One region of the Paenibacillus uliginis N3/975 genome, then DNA from elsewhere that is predicted to be linked to it. Evidence: riboswitches for the same ligand, from Rfam matches in the RefSeq annotation. Region 1 holds a riboswitch; each other region holds the start of a gene.
What was found. Region 1 has a riboswitch for cobalamin ahead of B9N86_RS24295 (S-layer homology domain-containing protein). Riboswitches for the same ligand answer to the same signal wherever they lie in the genome.

Region 1 (4,291 bases):
TGATAAGCTGATCTGGGCGCAAGGAGATGAAAGAAGCACCCCTGAGGTCGGGACCATCTGGATACCCACTTCGTTTTTTTATTCCAATGGAATTGAAGTAGGTGATAAGGTAAGTTTTAAAACAGGCAAGAGTACATTTGAGTTGAAGGTAGCAGCAGTTGTCGTAGATATGCCTTTTGGAGCTCCGTTCACAAGAAACGCCCGCATCTGGATGAACACGCAAGATTATAAAGATCAGTTTCAGTCATTGCAGGGAAAAGACATGTATATGATGGGACTTCGCTTTGACGATTACGATACCAATACACAGTATTGGGACCGCTTCGAGAAGCAGGCCGGTACGCAGTATCTTGAATATAAAATGGAATTCGAATCGATATCGTCATTTTATCTAATTATGAATAAAGTAATCGGCTTTGTTATGATTTTTCTCGGAGCTGTCATGCTGCTTGTGGCCTTATTCACAATTGGGTTCACGATTTCAGACGCGATATTGGCGAATTATCGAACGATTGGGGTATTGAAATCTTGTGGGCTATCTTCATTTCGAATCATTGGAACCTACATGTCTCAATATGCTTTTCTATCGATCATCGGGATTATTCCTGGGTTAGCTGCCAGTCAGTTTTTATCCAAAGTCATTGTAGAGAGCTCGCTGTCATCTTTGAAAACAAATCGTTCAGAGCTATCGATGCAGGGTAATTTCACGGCTCTAGCAGTCGGAATATGTGTATTTGCCCTGGTCATTCTATGTGTGTTGTTCTATGCCAATAAAGCCCGTTCCGTACAGCCTGTGCAAGCAATCCGGTATGGCATGTCTGAAATGGATAGCAGTAAATGGGCAAGACGTGTACGTTCGAATGGAAATCGTCCAGTTGGATTCGATCGACTTCCCATTATGTTCGTTATTGGTCTGCGTAATATGTTGAAGAATGTGAAAGGTTCTATTCTCATGTTTATTCTAACCGTGATTACATCAGCCGTTCTTGTATTCGGATTTGTGTTGTTATACAGCGTTTATTCCATTCAACGAACGGCGTCATCATGGGGATACGACAATTCACATATTGCAGTAGAAGTCTTTAATCAAGCAGCATTTTCACGTACTCAATTTGAAGAAGATATGCTGTCCGATCCAAGAATCAAAAATTTCGGGTGGTTTGGGAATGTTACGGGAGTGGTTCCTTCAGAACTATCCGATCGTTCCGGAGATTCGAACACCTCATCCATGAATGTCTATATCGGTGTTGCTGATGGTAACTATGATGATCTGGGGTATTCCACATTAAGAGGAGCCAATCCCCTTCACAAGAACGAAATCGCTATTGGTATCAACGTATCGAAGAAGCTTAACAAAGATATTGGTGATGTGATAACGGTGTACATCAATGGAAAACCGTATTCGCTCATCGTTACAGGAATTTATCAAGCGATCTCCAATATGTCCTATTCTGCAAGAATAACGATCGATGTGATTAAAGCAGATCATCTGGACTACAGCAATGCAGAAACATATTTTATCAACCTGCATGATAGCAGCCAGTCCGATCAGGTCGTAAGTGATATTAATGAGCAATATAAGGAAGCGCTCTCCGCATTAACTCAGAAAACGCTACTAGATTCCGTATTTAAAGAGGCTGTCGGCCTGCTTATCTTGCCAATGAGTATGATGGGATTGTTGTTTATTGTTGTCACTTGCATCATTATTTACATCACTTGTCGTATAAATATTAGAAAAGACAGCAAAACCTATGGCATTTACAAATCACTTGGCTTAACATCGAATAGGATTAGATTATCCGTAGCCCAAGGGATCGTTGCTTTATCCGTCATCGGCGCGCTACTAGGCATATACGTCGGAGTATACCTTCTGCCTATGTTGCTGGAAAATATATTAACATATTATGGGATTGTGGAAGTACCTCTAATTATGCATTGGGGCGGTATTATTGGAGTTGCAGTCGTAAGTATCATATCGGCAGGGGTTGGTTCTTGGCTGTCGTCCAGGGTAATCGCGAACACATCCCCTCGGATATTGGTGATTGAGTAAAAATATAACGAAGTCTAGGCCCTTCTCTATATAGAAGGGTCTTATTGCTTCATGTAGGCCGTTTTTTGTACTGTCTATGAGAAATTCCTTTGTGAAATATACCAATCTTTGTTAATATAAAAAAAAGTCTATCAAAATTAAATAGAAACAGCTTATATGGTGCTGATGCATAAAGTATGCGGCTTAATAGGGAAGGTCGATGAGAGTTCGACGCGGTCCCGCCACTGTAACGCAGAGCTGACAATCAAGGTAGTAGTCCACTGTTAACGATTTTAAACAGGAAGGACGATTGTCAAGCGATGAAGCGAAGCCAGGAGACCTGCCATGTAAGTGCTCTATATTTCTCACGAGGATGGGAGGGAGATGTTTATTTGTGCAGCTTGTTTACAGTTGCACGTTTGCTTGGTTATGCGAGACAGGCCTTAGAACATCTTTCTAATACGGAAAGATGTTTTTTTTATTCCATTTTGACGATGAGGAGAACGTTGACACCTATGAACAGATTGTTGAAGCAAAGTATATCTGCACTATTAAGCGTTGTGTTATTGCTTACTCTACTGAATCCACAAGTCGTGAGTGCGGCGAGTGGTCAAAGCAATACACAATTAGACAGCATGATTGAAAGTACAGTTAATTATTATAAAGAGTACTATGAGGAAGATCCTACAGCCACCATTGATTCCTGGTGGCAGCTTGTTGGCCTATGGGGCGCAGGTCAGGATTTGCAAGATGGAACGTGGAAACTGCCATCTTGGGAAACGAAAGCACCAAGACTTAAACCTGATGCCGTAAATTTAACTGATCATGTTCGGTATATTTTCGCACTGCTCGCCATGGGGAAAGACCCGGCTCACGCTTGGGAAACCGATCGAAACCTATGGGCGGAACTTGCTACCCATCAAAATCAAGAGACGGGCGGCATTGGCGGTGTAAATAAACATATTTGGGCGATGCTTGCTCTGGATGCCGGAGAGAAGCTCGGACAGAATGTAGGCTCATGGAATGCTGAGTCCAAGCAAAAAGCGCTGCAATACCTGCTCAAAGCGCAGTATGAAGACGGCGGCTTTGGTCTGTCTGCTTCAGGAGGAGAAAACAGCGATACAGATATTACAGGCATGGCGCTGCTTGCGCTGGGGCAATACAAGGGGCAGAGTGAAGTTGATGCTGCCATTGAACGGGCCAAGAATGTCTTAAAGGATCGCCAGCTAGAGAATGGTGGTTTTAATTCTACGGGCACTTGGGGCTCTGGAGATAATTCGAACAGCTTATCTACTTCGGTATCCGGTCTGGTTGCCGTAGGCGAAGACATGATGTCGCCCGCTTGGCAGATGAACGGGAATACCGTCGTTGATGCGTATGCAGGATTCCAATTGGATGACGGCTCGTTTAAATGGAAAGCAGAAGATACCGATAAAAACGGAATGTCGACTGAACAGGCTCTTATCGGTTTACTTGATATTCAGCATGGAAAGTCGGTATGGAAGCGAATTGCCGAAGGGAGTCTTCCACCGGATCGTCAGCCTGTGATATCGTCCACATCTTCCATTCAGCAAGGCACTGTAGATCCTTCGATTGAAATACAGCTTGTTGGCGATACGTTTTTATCCGAGGCAGTACAGGTTGACAGTTGGTCTGTAATTTCAGAGACTACTGGGCTGAACTTAAAATCGATATCGCTGCTTACGGATCAACAAGCGAAGCTTGTCTTCGAAGGTCAAGCGGCTCCAGGCTATATTTCCATTCAAGCGCTGGCAACAGCAACAGCAGGGAAAAAGACAAGTAATGAAGTTGTCATAAGTGTAAATGAAATTCCGGATCCAAACGGTGACCATACGATCGTCATTGACGAGAATGAAACCAATGTGAGTGTCGGGTCGGATCAGGATCCGCTGTCCTCAAGCAAAGTTACACTTGCATTTCCAAAGAACGAACTGCCGCATGTAACATCGGCAACAGACAGTACTTATTTGGAAGTTGACCCGAATACGAATGTCATTTCAGCATGGGATAACAAGCTTGAATTACCGCATCGCTTGAATACGAATTATGATCTTTTGCTTAACAAGATAAATGAAGTTTTGTCCTCTGCAGACAAAGAGATCAAGGGGATTGATCTGCGCGTAAAAGTGGGCGGTGATCAGGATATCCACTTCAACCAGCATGTGACATTAACCTTGAAGGGTAAAGGATATGCAGAAGCTGGATTTATCGATGCAAGCGGGGCATTTACACCGATTCCGA
Region 2 (4,291 bases), 2.4 Mb from region 1:
AGATAGCCGGAATCGCTCGATCTGCCTATTATAAATGGTTAAAGTGGAAGCCATCCCACAGGGAACTTGAAATTCTTTCGCTGGCAAAAGAAGTAAAGCTTCGTTATGACAAGCGGAAGGGAGTGCTTGGCTATCGCCAAATGCGCATCCAATTGAACCGCAAACTTAAAAAAAATTACAACAAAAAGCGTTATTATCGAATTATGCGTGCTCTTGGATTGAAATCGGTGATTCGCAAGAAACGACCGAACTACGTGAGAGCCTCTGAAATCCATGTAGCTGAAAATGTAATGAATCGTGAATTTCAAACAGATGCTCCTAATATGAAGTGGTGCACAGACGTAACAGAATTGAAGTATGGGAATGGTCGTAAAGCCTATCTAAGCGCTATCGTTGATATATACGATAACTCCATCGTTTCATGGGTGCTAAGCCACTCCAACAATAATAAACTCGTCATGGATACGGTGAAGAAAGCTTACGGGAGGAACCCGGGGGTGACTCCACTTCTCCATAGCGACAGAGGCTTCCAATATACCTCACATGAGTACAGTCGACTTCAGGTTAAGTACGGTTTTACTAAAAGTATGTCTCGTGTGAGCCGATGCCTGGATAACCAACCCATTGAACGATTTTGGGGTACATTGAAGGCAGAAAGCTTTTATCTGACGAAACACGAAACCTATGAAGACGTCCTCAAAGACGTGAGAAATTATATCCGCTACTACAACAATTACCGCTATACAGAGCGATTAAATGGCTTGTCTCCCAACGAGTATCGACGAGCTGCTTAACGATGAGAAAAGAAAATAAACCCTCAGCTCTGTTAACTTGAACTGAGGGAAATAATCTAACCATTTTTTGTTTTTTACACTGTCTACTTGACAGGGAGCACTTCAAATCCTCGGGTGACCTGTTTTTATTGAAAGATATCCCTGTTAGAATCGTGACGTCAGTACTGTTCCTCTATTCCTCTAAAAAAATCAGACCGATCAGGTCATCAAACTCTAGATTGCCGAAGTAATGCTTGACGTCAATGGATGAGAGGGCTTCTCTTACTTCATTATCCTCGTAACGTTTGCCACGAAGCGCATTTTCGATATCGGCGACATCGCCTACACCGAAGAAGTCGCCGTAAATTTTAATCTCACCGATATGCCCGTCTTTAATGTTCATACGGATGTCGATAATGCCGACCGGGAATTTTTTCGCGTGTTTCACATTGCTTTCTGGTGATAAGCCATAGTTCCAGTCCCAGTTTTGGTAACGTTCCTTGGAGATTTGATTGATCATTTCCCAGTCTTTTTCTTGAAGAACGTACTGTGGAACTTGATCTGGCTCCATTCCGAAGATCGAACGCAGAAGCTCTGCACGGAACTGTTCAATTGTCATATCTGTACCGAGCAGCTCCTTAATGTTGGCAACCCGGCTGCGCACTGATTTCGTGCTCTTTGATTTGAACTTCTCCGGGTTAGCTTTAAGTGAAGCCTGAACATTGTCTAGATCAAGGCCGAACATTAAAGTCCCGTGGCTGAACATACGTCCTCGTGTGGAGAACTGGGCGTTGCCGGAAATCTTTTTCTCTCCGACTTGAAGGTCATTCCGGCCGCTAAGCTCAGCCGGAACACCCATTTTTTGAAGGAAATCGATAACGGGTTGGGTGAACTTCAGGAAATTATGAAATGACTGGCCGTCGTCTTTTGTAATAAAGCTGAAATTGAGATTGCCGAGGTCATGGTATACAGCACCGCCTCCGGACAATCGCCGAACAACTTGTATATTGTTGTCACGGACAAACTCCTGATTGATCTCTTCAATCGTGTTCTGGTGTTTGCCGATGATAATCGACGGCTGATTAATGTAGAAGAGCAAATAGCTGTCTTCCATAGGTAAGTGCTTCAAAGCGTATTCTTCAATCGCTAGGTTAATGGAAGGATCATGGATTCCCTGATTATCGATAAAGAGCATATGTACGCCTCCGTATAGTTTCTTTTCTGGTATAAAGCTTCAGATCTATTGTAAACCAATGTCCGGCTTCAGGGCAAAGGGTGAGGGGCAATTCACAAGCGCATACGAATAAATACGTGAGATATCCATGATGGTTATACAGGCCAGAAATAAGGTCCACGGCAAGCGGGGAGCGGCTATTCAATTTTTCTCTGTGAAGTTTCAGGTTGTAAGCCGAGAGGATATTTCATATAATCGTCAAAAGAGAAGTAAGCTTGGCAAAAAAGAATATTCAATACTCGCGAGGTCCTGGAGAATAAGCAAAGCATATGTTTTGCTCCCGGGTTAAAAGGGAAGCCGGTGCAAGTCCGGCACGGTCCCGCCACTGTGAATCAGGGATATCCTCTATTACTGCCACTGGCCTATACAGGGCCGGGAAGGCGGAGGTGTCATTTCAACCTGTAAGTCAGGAGACCTGCCCGCGTAAATGATCTGACGGTCCTTCGAGGAAGGGATTACGTTTGGCGGACCTAATGTGGGTGAGGTGCTGTACTATAGCTAAACTCCTATTTATTGGATAAGGTTCATTGTTTCCGAAACGTAGCCCCTGATTCTTCTAAGGAGAAATCAGGGGCTTTTTTGTGGTTGGATGTAAGGATTTCCGTCAAAAATCAGGTTTATTGAGTACCTAAGGCAAGCCAGTGTTCTCAAACTAGAGTTAGGAGAGAAAATCGATGAAAAAAATAATGAAGTCATGGTCCGCCATGTTGGCGGTGCTGATGCTGGTCCTGTCGCTGGCGGCTTGTGGAGGAGAAACAGCTCCGAAGGAGGCGACACCAGCACCTGTACAGGAGGCTGAACAAGGTCAGAAACCGGAAGCACCTGTCGCTGAAAACGCCAAAACGGTGTATCCGTTAACTTTAAAGGATGCTACTGGCGAGGAAATGACATTTGATAAGGCTCCAGCAAAAGTTGTGTCGCTGTCTCCTTCCGAGACGGAAAAACTGTTCGCGCTTGGCCTGGATGAAGAAATTGTCGGCGTATCCGAAGTGGACGACTACCCGGAGGCAGCCAAATCCAAGCCGAAAATGGGCGGTTATGAAATGGATGTTGAGGCCATTGTCGCTTCAGGCGCGGATGTTATATTTACAGCAGCGATGAATGAACAGAACGTACAGAAGCTCCGCGACCTCGGAATCAAGCTGTTCGTGAACGACCCGAAGACGATTGCTGAAGTCATGGACAACATTAAGGTAGTTGGAAAGATTACGGACCGTCAGGCGGAAGCTCAAGGCATCATAGATCAAATGCAGAAGGATCTGGACCTTGTGAAGGAAGCGGTTAAATCCGTAAAAGATGAGGATGAGAAAAAAGTGTATGTTGAGTTCTCACCGGGTTGGACGGTAGGAAAGGGCACATATCTGGATGAGATGCTCAATATCAGCAATTCAGCCAACGTGTCTGGTGACAGCGAAGGCTGGTTTGAAATCAGTGAAGAGAAGATTATTGCAGCGAATCCGGATGTGATTCTGTACTCCAGCAATGTCGTGGAAGAATCCACCAAAAAAACTTTGGATCAAATCATTAAAGACCGCAGCGGCTGGGACCAAATCGAAGCTGTGAAAAACAATAAGCTGATTAAAATTGATGACAATCTGATCAGCCGCCCAGGACCTCGTGTAACTCAAGGATTGGTTGAAGTAGCGAAGGCGGTCTATCCGGAACTGATGACCCCATGAGTAAAAAACTTGCGGGTTATGGAACGGTGGGGCTCCTGCTTTTACTGCTGACGCTGATCGTCAGCCTCGGCATCGGTTCCGTCCATCTGCCCGTTAAGGAAATTGGAGCCATGCTTCTTCACCGGTTGCCCTGGATCGGGGACTCTATTGTTCCCAACTGGGAAGTAGCTTCCGAGCAGATCATCATGAAGGTACGACTTCCCCGTATACTGCTCGGTATGCTGGTTGGGGCATCCCTTGCGGTGGCCGGTGCTGCTTTTCAAGGGGTGCTTAGAAATCCGCTCGCCGATCCGTTTACGCTTGGTGTATCTTCCGGTGCATCACTTGGTGCTGCGTTTCTGATCTTCTACGGATTGCAGTATTCATTTGCAGGTGCCTGGACCTTACCGATCGTTGCATTTATGACCGGGACCATCACACTGTGGATCGTGCTGTTTCTCGCCCGGGATCACGGTAAAATACCGACTCATGCACTGATTTTGTCAGGTGTGGTTATGCAGTCCTTTTTAGGAGCGGTCGTTTCATTCTTGACGGTAATGTCACGAGACACACTAACCGACATTCTATTCTGGACGATGGGAAGCTTAAGCATGCGGGGATGGTCG
Region 3 (4,291 bases), 2.3 Mb from region 1:
GGCTTCGTGTGACTTCGACATACATAACCTCTCAGCAAAGCTGCTTTTCCCGCTTCTTGCCCCACCTGTGACGAGTATGATCATTTCGTCTGCTCCTTGGTTTCACCCGAGACACCCGCACTTTCGAAGGTTGCCATTTCGCTGACAATACGACACGCTGCATCCACAAGATGTAGACACAACACCCCACCTGTACCTTCACCAATACGAAGGTCTAATTCCAGTGCAGGACGAAGATTCAATTCATGTAATAGCTGCCGATGTCCCTGTTCATGAGAAACATGCGACACAATCATGTAATCAGCAGATGTTGGACAGATCGCTTTGGCAAGCAACGCCGCTGCGCTAGAAATAAATCCATCGATTATAACCGGACAACCGTTTACTGCTGATCCAAGAATTACACCTACTAAACCACCAATTTCAAGACCGCCGACCTTAGCTAGTACATCTATAGGATCAAGCGCGTCAGGAGCATTGACCTTCAACGCTTGTTCAACAACGGCAATCTTATGCTGTAGACGAGAATCGTCAATTCCTGTCCCTCTTCCAACCGCATCGCTGACCGGAATATTAGAGAGTGCACAGGTTACCGCTGAGCTTGCCGTCGTATTTCCAATCCCCATTTCGCCAGTAATAAATAGCTGGACGCCACGTCTGACAGCATCTTCAACTACCTTCACACCAACAAGAATAGACTGAATCGCTTCTTCATAAGTCATTGCAGGACCTTGTGCCATATTAGCTGTACCATACCGAATTTTTCGCGATAGGAGATCAGGATGGGACAACTCACTATTCACTCCGATATCCACACATACAACTTCTGCACCTGCTTGTCTGGCAAGAACGTTAACAGCTGCACCACCCGCAAGGAAATTATGAATCATTTGAGGTGTAACTTCTTGTGGAAAGGCACTTACGCCCTCTTCACATACACCATGATCGCCTGCCATAATAATAACTTCTCTACGGTCAAAAGAAGGCTGTACTACTCCAGTGATCCCTGCAAGCTGTATTGCCATTGCCTCCAATTTACCCAAGCTTCCCGGAGGGACAGTAAGGTTGCTTATATGTAACTTCGCAGCCTGAATCGCAGCTTGATCAAGACCACGAATTTCTCCGATACGTTCCATGATTCCTTGTCTCATATATCATTGCTCCTTTAATTGCTCTAAGTTGAATACTAACACCGAACGCTACTTATGGCTTCAACAGTTCAGGATAGATCGTATTTGCTATTTCTTTGAGACCTTCTGTCACACGTGGACCGGGACGACTAATCAGATTATCGTCTAATCCATAGACAGCATCATTTTTAACAGCCGTTATTTGATCCCAACCACTACGTGCTTTAATCATTTGGTCTAACGTTTTCTTTGTTTTGTCATCAATAACATTCTTTGAGAACAGAATCACATCGGGATTATCATTAATGATTTTCTCTTCACTGATTTCATACCATCCTGCTGTATCAGCAGCAACGTTAACTCCACCAGCTAGAGTGATTAATTCATCCATAAACTCACCACTACCTACCGTCCAACCAGGGGAAAACTCGATATATACTTTCTTTTTCTGTTCAGGTGTAAGTGATTTAACCGCTTCTGTGACTTCAGCCTGCTCCTGTTTCATTTTGTCTATAACCGCTTTTGCTTCTGCCTGATGGTCCGTAATTTGACCAAACAATTCAATATTTGCAATAACATCATCTACCGTTTTCGGATCTGTCTTGAAGATGGTGATACCTATATCACGCAGATGCTGTGCAGCTTCTGCACTCATGGAGATACCTGTTACTACGAGATCAGGTTGTGCCGCAATAATCGCTTCCTCGTTAGGATTGTACAAACCACCCATTTTTGGCTTGGTTGTTGCTGCTTTCGGATAATCATCATAGTCAGATACTCCGACTACCTGCTCATCTAAACCTATCGCAAACAACGATTCTGTCTCTGCAGGCGAGATGGATATAATCTTCTTTGGTGCCTCTTTAAATGTGAACGTCTCACCTGTAGAATCCTTTACAGTCAGAGGATACTCTGTTTTCTGTACACTTGCCTCATCAGCGGGTGGAGCCGATTGTTCTGTTGTTGCTGCCGGTGCTGGCTCTGTCACTTGTTTCGGTTCATTATTATTTCCGCAAGCTGCGAGCGCTAGTACCAGTATGATCGTTATAGCGCCCGTAGTCCAACTCTTCCACATTTGTTTCATTGTGATTTCTCTCCTCTATCTTCGTTTTCATGGTCTGCGAGATGCTCCCCTTGTTATTTCAATGAATGATCTCAACGATAGTCTGTGCAACAAAAAAAACCTGATCTTCTTTTACAAGAAAGAATCAGGGATTACGTCATACGGAGTTCATAGTAATTGCCATGAGTTCCGCGGCTATGTACCGGCTTAAAATCGCAGTACTTCCATAAGCCAAACGTAATCCTTTCCTCGAAGGACCGTCGTACTACTCATAAGGCAGGTCTCCTGACTCACAGGTTCGCTAATATCCTCACCTTCCCATTCTGCTTGTCGCAGAACAGTGGTAAATCGAGAATATCCCTGTTTACAGTGGCGGGACCGTGCCGGAATTTCACCGGCTTCCCCATTAACTAGGTAATAAAAGCACATATTTGCGCTTCTAATCTAGACCTCACAAGTTTTTTATATTCATTTAGATACAAGACTTACTTCTCAATTCAAAATTATAGGTTAGATAGGGACACCTTACAACCCCTTGCTCTAATGGCTCACTCACAAGTGTCCTATCCATTTGCCCTTATCACATGTCAACTTCAACGTTAACAAGCTCCCCGGATCTGCAGAGAAATCCCAGAACGTCGAATCTGGAATAGTCATAGTGGCTAGTTGTCTTATCACTCCTCCATGAGTCACCATTAGCACATGGTTATCCTTACCCTCTTCCTTCACCCAACAGGTCAGACTGTTCATAAAATCTGCCAGCCTCCCCTGAAAATGCTCCCAGGCTTCACCTCCTGGAGGAGTCACGGATTGAGGATTGTCCAGCCATTCCCGGTAGATACTATAATGCTTTAACTGATCGTATGTCTTCCCCTCCCAATCTCCAAAATCCATTTCTCGCAAACGGTTATCGAAGACCACGCTATCTGTTGAAGCAGAATAAATCCAATCGAGCGTTTCCCTACACCTCTTTAAGTCACTACAGAATATCTTATGAAACGTTCTTCCTTCAAGGGCATTTTTCACAGGCAAGAGCTCCGTCAATGATTCTTGGAGAATTCCTATATCTGTATGACCTAAATATCGTTTATCCTTATTCCACTGCGTTTTCCCATGACGAATACATACCAACTCTAACCCCATAATGTACCACCTATACTCCATATAGTAAGTATGCTCAGGAGCAGGAATAATAATGATGCAGCCAGCATCAATCTTACGGTTGACTGAATATCCCCTTTATCCATCGGACGGGAATATTCGCCCATATATGCACGAAAAGATACCACACCGTTATAGGCGTTCTCACCTCCGAGCCGAATCCCTAAAGCTCCAGCTACAGCTGATTCAGGAAATCCACTGTTGGGACTTGGATGGAGACGGGCATCGTGTCTTATGGTACGATAAGATTTTTTGTAATCCAGACGCATGATCCAACTGCTAACGACCAGTAATAAAGCTGTTATTCGTGCTGGAATGAAGTTAGCAATATCATCCAAACGGGCCGAAGCCCACCCCAGGTTAATATATTTATCATTCTTGTACCCAACCATAGAATCTAGGGTATTCACAGCCCGATAAGCCATTGCAAGTGGAGCTCCTCCAATAAGTGCGTAGAATAGCGGAGACACTATGGCATCAACAATATTTTCTGCGACCGTCTCAACCGTCCCACGAACAACCTCAGGCTCGTCTAAATGCGCTGTATCACGTCCAACAATCATCCCTAGTGCTTTCCGAGCAGCAGGTAAATCCCCACGGTTAAGATGATTGTACACTTCCATACCCGCATCCTTAAGCCCTTTCGTAGCAATGGTCGTAGCGATTAATATGACCTCCGCTCCCGTTGCAAGCCATGGATGAATCATATAAAGGCCTCTCAACAATGCCCAGGTTATAAGCAGCGAACCTCCCACGATAATAACCGGGAGTAGAATTCCGGCTTTTTTCAGATGGCCCGGTTGAAGGACATGACTACGAATCCTCTTCTCTAACCGTTTGATTGAATGCCCCATACTTATCACAGGGTGAGGAATCCAGCGCGGGTCTCCAATGATGAGATCTAATAGGTATGCAGCGCATATCATCAATATTGTTG

Region 2: it holds a riboswitch for cobalamin, as region 1 does, so the genes downstream of both, B9N86_RS05170 (ABC transporter substrate-binding protein) here and B9N86_RS24295 (S-layer homology domain-containing protein) in region 1, are expected to answer to the same signal.
Region 3: it holds a riboswitch for cobalamin, as region 1 does, so the genes downstream of both, B9N86_RS04660 (ABC transporter substrate-binding protein) here and B9N86_RS24295 (S-layer homology domain-containing protein) in region 1, are expected to answer to the same signal.

The regions. Positions count from the first base shown of each region.
Region 1 covers NZ_LT840184.1:5,188,685-5,192,975, reverse strand. Annotated here, with positions in the region: gene B9N86_RS24300 (ABC transporter permease) at 1-2,050, shown strand, start outside; cobalamin riboswitch at 2,191-2,391, shown strand; gene B9N86_RS24295 (S-layer homology domain-containing protein) at 2,545-4,291, shown strand, end outside.
Region 2 covers NZ_LT840184.1:1,100,891-1,105,181, forward strand. Annotated here, with positions in the region: gene B9N86_RS05160 (IS3 family transposase) at 1-794, shown strand, start outside; gene lplA (lipoate--protein ligase) at 967-1,968, opposite strand; cobalamin riboswitch at 2,234-2,444, shown strand; gene B9N86_RS05170 (ABC transporter substrate-binding protein) at 2,682-3,686, shown strand; gene B9N86_RS05175 (FecCD family ABC transporter permease) at 3,683-4,291, shown strand, end outside.
Region 3 covers NZ_LT840184.1:990,596-994,886, reverse strand. Annotated here, with positions in the region: gene cobU (bifunctional adenosylcobinamide kinase/adenosylcobinamide-phosphate guanylyltransferase) at 1-84, opposite strand, end outside; gene cobT (nicotinate-nucleotide--dimethylbenzimidazole phosphoribosyltransferase) at 81-1,151, opposite strand; gene B9N86_RS04660 (ABC transporter substrate-binding protein) at 1,204-2,214, opposite strand; cobalamin riboswitch at 2,452-2,662, opposite strand; gene B9N86_RS04655 (histidine phosphatase family protein) at 2,746-3,336, opposite strand; gene cbiB (adenosylcobinamide-phosphate synthase CbiB) at 3,327-4,291, opposite strand, start outside.